One region of the Sporosarcina sp. FSL K6-6792 genome, then DNA from elsewhere that is predicted to be linked to it. Evidence: a T-box and tRNA genes for the amino acid it is inferred to sense, from the RefSeq annotation. Region 1 holds a T-box; the other holds one or more tRNA genes.

The links. The T-box of region 1 lies ahead of leuS (leucine--tRNA ligase). A T-box ahead of a tRNA ligase gene usually reads a tRNA of that ligase, here a tRNA-Leu.
Region 2: it encodes a tRNA-Leu, which carries the amino acid that the T-box ahead of leuS (leucine--tRNA ligase) is inferred to sense. The anticodon was not compared.

Annotation. Positions count from the first base shown of each region.
Region 1 is NZ_JBBOSA010000001.1:1,470,242-1,473,620, forward strand. Features, by position in the region: gene leuS (leucine--tRNA ligase) at 1-2,040, opposite strand, end outside; T-box leader at 2,104-2,324, opposite strand; gene MKZ26_RS07005 (3-oxoacid CoA-transferase subunit B) at 2,367-3,026, opposite strand; gene MKZ26_RS07010 (CoA transferase subunit A) at 3,045-3,379, opposite strand, start outside.
Region 2 is NZ_JBBOSA010000001.1:1,877,187-1,880,565, forward strand. Features, by position in the region: tRNA gene MKZ26_RS08970 (tRNA-Glu) at 6-77, opposite strand; tRNA gene MKZ26_RS08975 (tRNA-Ser) at 88-178, opposite strand; tRNA gene MKZ26_RS08980 (tRNA-Asn) at 188-262, opposite strand; tRNA gene MKZ26_RS08985 (tRNA-Ile) at 264-340, opposite strand; tRNA gene MKZ26_RS08990 (tRNA-Gly) at 345-418, opposite strand; tRNA gene MKZ26_RS08995 (tRNA-Phe) at 426-501, opposite strand; tRNA gene MKZ26_RS09000 (tRNA-Asp) at 561-636, opposite strand; tRNA gene MKZ26_RS09005 (tRNA-Met) at 640-714, opposite strand; tRNA gene MKZ26_RS09010 (tRNA-Ser) at 757-849, opposite strand; tRNA gene MKZ26_RS09015 (tRNA-Ile) at 867-943, opposite strand; tRNA gene MKZ26_RS09020 (tRNA-Met) at 951-1,024, opposite strand; tRNA gene MKZ26_RS09025 (tRNA-Ala) at 1,047-1,122, opposite strand; tRNA gene MKZ26_RS09030 (tRNA-Pro) at 1,204-1,280, opposite strand; tRNA gene MKZ26_RS09035 (tRNA-Arg) at 1,307-1,383, opposite strand; tRNA gene MKZ26_RS09040 (tRNA-Leu) at 1,405-1,490, opposite strand; tRNA gene MKZ26_RS09045 (tRNA-Gly) at 1,498-1,572, opposite strand; tRNA gene MKZ26_RS09050 (tRNA-Leu) at 1,581-1,662, opposite strand; tRNA gene MKZ26_RS09055 (tRNA-Lys) at 1,693-1,768, opposite strand; tRNA gene MKZ26_RS09060 (tRNA-Thr) at 1,775-1,850, opposite strand; tRNA gene MKZ26_RS09065 (tRNA-Val) at 1,875-1,950, opposite strand; rRNA gene rrf (5S ribosomal RNA) at 2,017-2,132, opposite strand; rRNA gene MKZ26_RS09075 (23S ribosomal RNA) at 2,286-3,379, opposite strand, start outside.

The DNA of each region.
Region 1 (3,379 bases):
CATCTGAGAAATTGCTGTATTATTACGCATTCCTTCAAAGTCTTCCGTCACTTTTTTCACAGTTTGATGGTAAACTTTCTCAAGCGATCCGCCCGTTTTTCCACCGATTTTCGTGCTAAGTGATCCATCTTCATTGACGAACAGGCGCCAGATACGATCTAGGAAACGACGAGCACCGTCAAGACCATTCGTCGTCCATGCTTTTGAACCTTCCAAAGGCCCCATGAACATTTCATAAAGGCGAAGTGAATCAGCTCCGTGTGAATGAACGATATCATCTGGATTAACTACATTGCCTTTTGATTTCGACATCTTCTCATTACCTTCACCAAGTATCATCCCTTGGTTGAATAGCTTTTGGAATGGCTCTTTCGTATGAACAACTCCGATATCATAAAGCACTTTATGCCAGAATCGTGCGTAAAGCAGATGTAGAACCGCGTGTTCTGCTCCACCTACGTAGATATCTACAGGCAACCAGCGTTTCGCAAGTTCAGGATCGATGATCATTTCATCGTTATCCGGATCGATGTAACGCAAGTAATACCAGCAGCTACCCGCCCATTGTGGCATCGTGTTCGTTTCGCGACGACCTTTCATCCCTGTTTCTGGATGAGTCACATTTATCCATTCATCGATGTTTGCAAGTGGTGACTCGCCCGTTCCGCTTGGTTTAATATTATCCGTTACTGGTAATACGAGCGGTAAATCTGCTTCTTCAACAGGTGTCATTGTGCCATCTTCCCAATGGATAATTGGAATCGGCTCGCCCCAGTAACGTTGTCTTGAGAACAACCAGTCACGAAGACGGAATGTAACTTTTTTATCGCCTTTGCCTTTTTCAACAAACCATGCGATTGCTTTTTCGATTGCTTCATCTTTGAGTAATCCATCAAGGAAACCTGAATTGACGTGTTTTCCATCTCCAACATATACTTCTGTAGAAACGTCGCCGCCTGCTACAACTTCAATAATTGGTAGGTCAAATTCTTTTGCAAACTCATAGTCACGCTCATCATGTGCTGGAACCGCCATGATTGCGCCTGTTCCGTAAGTAGCCAGAACATAATCAGCAATCCAGATTGGCATCTTCTCGCCGCTTGCAGGGTTAATTGCGTAAGCTCCCGTAAAGACACCCGTCTTCTCTTTTGCAAGATCTGTACGTTCAAGATCACTCTTCATCTTCACTTCGTTTAGGTATTTTTCAACTGCATCCTTTTGTTCTGCAGTCGTCACTTTTTCAACAAGTTTTAATTCTGGTGCAAGCACTGCATACGTCGCCCCAAAAATCGTATCTGGACGTGTTGTGAATGCTTCAAACGACAGATCTGTTCCGTCGATGTCAAACGTAAGCTGTGCCCCTTCAGAACGACCAATCCAATTACGTTGCATGTCTTTCAAGCTTTCCGGCCAATCAAGTTCATCAAGATCCCCAAGAAGACGGTCTGCATAATTTGTAATTCGCAATACCCATTGGCGCATTGGACGACGCTCAACCGGGTGGCCGCCACGTTCTGACTTGCCATCGATTACTTCTTCATTCGCAAGAACCGTACCTAGTGCTGGACACCAGTTAACAGCTACTTCATCGACGTAAGCTAAGCCTTTATTGTAAAGTTGGATGAAAATCCATTGCGTCCACTTGTAATAAGATGGATCTGTCGTATTAATTTCACGGTCCCAGTCATAAGAAAAACCAAGATCATTCATTTGACGCTTGAACGTTGCGATATTTTTCGCTGTGAATTCGGCAGGATCATTACCTGTATCAAGCGCGTATTGCTCAGCAGGAAGGCCAAATGCATCCCAGCCCATTGGATGCAGGACGTTATAGCCCTGCTTCCGTTTGAATGAACTCAAAATATCTGTCGCGATATAGCCAAGCGGATGCCCGACGTGTAGTCCAGCACCTGATGGATATGGAAACATATCAAGCGCAAAAAATTTCGGTTTAGACGGATCATCCATCATTTTGAATGTTTTATTGTCTTTCCAGTACTGTTGCCACTTCTTCTCAATTTGTCCGTGATTATAACTCATTTAAAATTCCTCCTTGATAAATAGAAAAGCACTAAAAACAAAAAACTCCCGTCCCTTAAAAAGATAAGGGACGAGAGTAGTATAATTCCCGCGGTGCCACCCAAATTGACGACAAAGCCGCCCAACTTGACTCCTTAACGCGGAAAACGGCACGGGTTAATAAATCAAATAATTCACCAATGCAGGCTCCAAGGCGAGTTCATCTCTATCGTACAGGCTTCCACCAACCGCCTGCTCTCTAATAAACGACAGTAAAGATTACTACTCCTCTTCAACACCAAAGCTATTGCTATTAGTTTACCCGAATCATGCCACTTTAACAACAATCATTTTACGCCTTCAATAACATCCTTCACAATTAACACCGCTTCTGTCGAATCAATGACTTCTTGAATAGTGAATCCTTCGAACACTTCTTTCAATTCCAGTCCATCGGCTGTCACGTCAATCAATGCGCGTTCTGTAATGATTTTATGGACGACCGCTTTTCCTGTTAACGGAAGTGAACATTCTTTCTTAATCTTCGCAGAGCCGTCTTTCGCAACGTGATCCATAATAACGATAATTTTTCGCGCGCCATGAACAAGATCCATCGCACCGCCCATTCCTTTGATCATCTTGCCAGGAATCATCCAGTTAGCCAAGTCCCCTTTTTCAGACACTTCCATCGCGCCAAGTATGGCAACATCGACATGCCCTCCGCGAATCATCGCGAATGATTCAGCACTGTTAAAGTATGCTGAACCTGGAATAGAGGTAACAGTTTCTTTTCCCGCGTTAATGAGATCCGGATCAACTTCATCAGCAGCCGGATAAGGTCCAATACCTAACAATCCATTTTCTGATTGAAGTACGACTGTTTTTTCAGGTGAAATATAATTAGCAACGAGCGTTGGCATACCAATTCCAAGATTGACGTAGTTGCCGTCCTCGATTTCCTTTTCAGCCCGTCTTGCGATTCGTTCCCTTACATTCACTTCTCCCATATCACAATTCCCCTTTCCTTAGCGAGTCGTCAGACGCTCAATTCGTTTTTCTTGTTGCGCCTGCAGAAGTCCTTGGACATAAATGCTAGGTGTATGAATCGTCATTGGATCAAGATCGCCCGTTTCCACGATTTCCTCCACCTCTGCAATTGTGAATTTCCCTGCAGCCGCCATCATTGGATTGAAGTTTTGTGCGGTCTTGTTGTAAATCAAATTGCCGAACTTGTCGGCTTTTGCTGCACGAATAAGTGAGAAGTCCGCACGAAGCGCCTCTTCAAGAACATACTCTTTACCATCATAGACACGGATCTCTTTCCCTTCCGCAACGAGCGTTCCAACACCAGCCGGCGTGA
Region 2 (3,379 bases), 410 kb from region 1:
ATGTATGACCCCTACGGGATTCGAACCCGTGATACCGCCGTGAAAGGGCGGTGTCTTAACCGCTTGACCAAGGGGCCAAATTATATATGGCGGAGAAGGAGGGATTCGAACCCTCGCACCGCTTTCGCGATCTATACCCTTAGCAGGGGCACCTCTTGAGCCGCTTGAGTACTTCCCCATATATAAATGGCTCCGCAGGTAGGACTCGAACCTACGACCGATCGGTTAACAGCCGATTGCTCTACCACTGAGCTACTGCGGAATGGTGGGCCTAAATGGACTCGAACCATCGACCTCACGCTTATCAGGCGTGCGCTCTAACCAGCTGAGCTATAGGCCCTTTTTGGAGCGAGTGAAGGGAATCGAACCCTCATCATCAGCTTGGAAGGCTGAGGTTTTACCACTAAACTACACTCGCATAACAATGGTGGCTCAGGACGGAATCGAACCGCCGACACAAGGATTTTCAGTCCTTTGCTCTACCGACTGAGCTACTGAGCCACGTATTTAGTTTACATTAAGTCGTTAACTTATTCTAAACCTTATAGTATTAATAAAAATGGCGGTCCCGACCGGGATCGAACCGGCGATCTCCTGCGTGACAGGCAGGCATGTTAACCGCTACACCACGGGACCATTTGGTTGCGGGGACAGGATTTGAACCTGTGACCTTCGGGTTATGAGCCCGACGAGATACCACTTCTCCACCCCGCGACAACAATATAAGTACTATTTAATTTCACCACTAGTTAAAAATGGAGGAGGTAGAGGGATTCGAACCCCCGCGGGATTTGACTCCCCTGTCGGTTTTCAAGACCGATCCCTTCAGCCGGGCTTGGGTATACCTCCATGGCTGTATATAATAGTGGTGGACCTTGCAGGACTCGAACCTGCGACCGGACGGTTATGAGCCGTCTGCTCTAACCAACTGAGCTAAAGGTCCTTTAAGATGGCGGCAGAGGGGATCGAACCCCCGACCTCACGGGTATGAACCGTACGCTCTAGCCAGCTGAGCTACGCCGCCAGGATCTTTATTGAAATTGTGTTGGTGGAGCCTAGCGGGATCGAACCGCTGACCTCCTGCGTGCAAGGCAGGCGCTCTCCCAGCTGAGCTAAGGCCCCATTATAGCTGGCAATTATTAAAGCACAAATCTACTTAAAATGGTATATTCTTTAAGCGGCGAATCTGCTTAAAAAGCTTAATGGTCGGGAAGACAGGATTCGAACCTGCGACCCCTTGGTCCCAAACCAAGTGCTCTACCAAGCTGAGCTACGTCCCGAAGAATTATAAAGTTTAAAAACATAATGGTGCGCCCGGCAGAAGTCGAATCCACAACCTCCTGATCCGTAGTCAGGTGCTCTATCCAATTGAGCTACGAGCGCATATAAGTTAAAAGTTATTAATGCCGAGAACCGGAATCGAACCGGTACGGTAGTCACCTACCGCAGGATTTTAAGTCCTGTGCGTCTGCCAGTTCCGCCACCCCGGCAAAAATATGGAGCGGAAGACGGGATTCGAACCCGCGACCCCGACCTTGGCAAGGTCGTATTCTACCACTGAACTACTTCCGCATTATAAGTGCGGGTAAAGGGAGTCGAACCCCCACGCCCGAAGGCACTAGATCCTAAGTCTAGCGCGTCTGCCAGTTCCGCCATACCCGCAATATAAATTATGACACTAAGTCATAAAAATGGTGAGCCATGCAGGATTCGAACCTGCGACCCTCTGATTAAAAGTCAGATGCTCTACCAACTGAGCTAATGGCTCGAAAAGTGGTGCCGGAGAAAGGACTTGAACCCTCAACCTACTGATTACAAGTCAGTTGCTCTACCAGTTGAGCTACTCCGGCTAATAGTTTTCATTATAAATAAAATGGTGGAGGATGACGGGCTCGAACCGCCGACCCCCTGCTTGTAAGGCAGGTGCTCTCCCAGCTGAGCTAATCCTCCTGGGTATAAGTGCGACAAACTTCAGTTGTTTGTCCTATTCATAAACCTATGTAATAATTGTTACAAGACCGGCGACGTCCTACTCTCACAGGGGGAAACCCCCAACTACCATCGGCGCTGAAGAGCTTAACTTCCGTGTTCGGGATGGGAACGGGTGTGACCTCTTCGCAATCGTCACCAGACTTGTATGATCTTTTCTCAAAGACAATAATTATTATAACATATCATCTAATTAATTGCAAGTACTTTTTTTATGAACGGTACTTATTCGCTCAAAACTGAATAAAACAGACATTGTGCTACACAGAATCAGGGTAATCAAGCCCTTTTCAAAATTGGTTAAGTCCTCGATCGATTAGTATCCGTCAGCTCCACACGTCGCCGTGCTTCCACCCCAGACCTATCAACCTCATCTTCTTTGAGGGATCTTACTTACTTGCGTAATGGGAAATCTCATCTCGAGGGGGGCTTCATGCTTAGATGCTTTCAGCATTTATCCCGTCCATACATAGCTACCCAGCGATGCCTTTGGCAAGACAACTGGTACACCAGAGGTATGTCCATCCCGGTCCTCTCGTACTAAGGACAGCTCCTCTCAAATTTCCTGCGCCCGCGACGGATAGGGACCGAACTGTCTCACGACGTTCTGAACCCAGCTCGCGTACCGCTTTAATGGGCGAACAGCCCAACCCTTGGGACCGACTACAGCCCCAGGATGCGATGAGCCGACATCGAGGTGCCAAACCTCCCCGTCGATGTGGACTCTTGGGGGAGATAAGCCTGTTATCCCCGGGGTAGCTTTTATCCGTTGAGCGATGGCCCTTCCATGCGGAACCACCGGATCACTAAGCCCGTCTTTCGACCCTGCTCGACTTGTAGGTCTCGCAGTCAAGCTCCCTTATGCCTTTGCACTCTACGAATGATGTCCAACCATTCTGAGGGAACCTTTGGGCGCCTCCGTTACTCTTTAGGAGGCGACCGCCCCAGTCAAACTGCCCGCCTGACACTGTCTCCTGCCCCGATAAGGGGCATGGGTTAGAAGTCCAATACAGCCAGGGTAGTATCCCACCAACGCCTCATCCGAAGCTAGCGCTCCGGAATCCAAGGCTCCTACCTATCCTGTACAGGCTGCACCGGAATTCAATATCAGGTTACAGTAAAGCTCCACGGGGTCTTTCCGTCCTGTCGCGGGTAACCTGCATCTTCACAGGTATTATAATTTCACCGAGTCTCTCGTTGAGACAGTGCCCAGATCGTTACGCCTTTCGTGCGGGTCGGAACTTACCCGACAAGGAATTTCGCTACCTTAGGACCGTTATAGTTACGGCCGCCGTTTACTGGGGCTTCAATTCGAAGCTTCGCTTGCGCTGACCTCTCCTCTTAACCTTCCAGCACCGGGCAGGCGTCAGCCCCTATACTTCACCTTGCG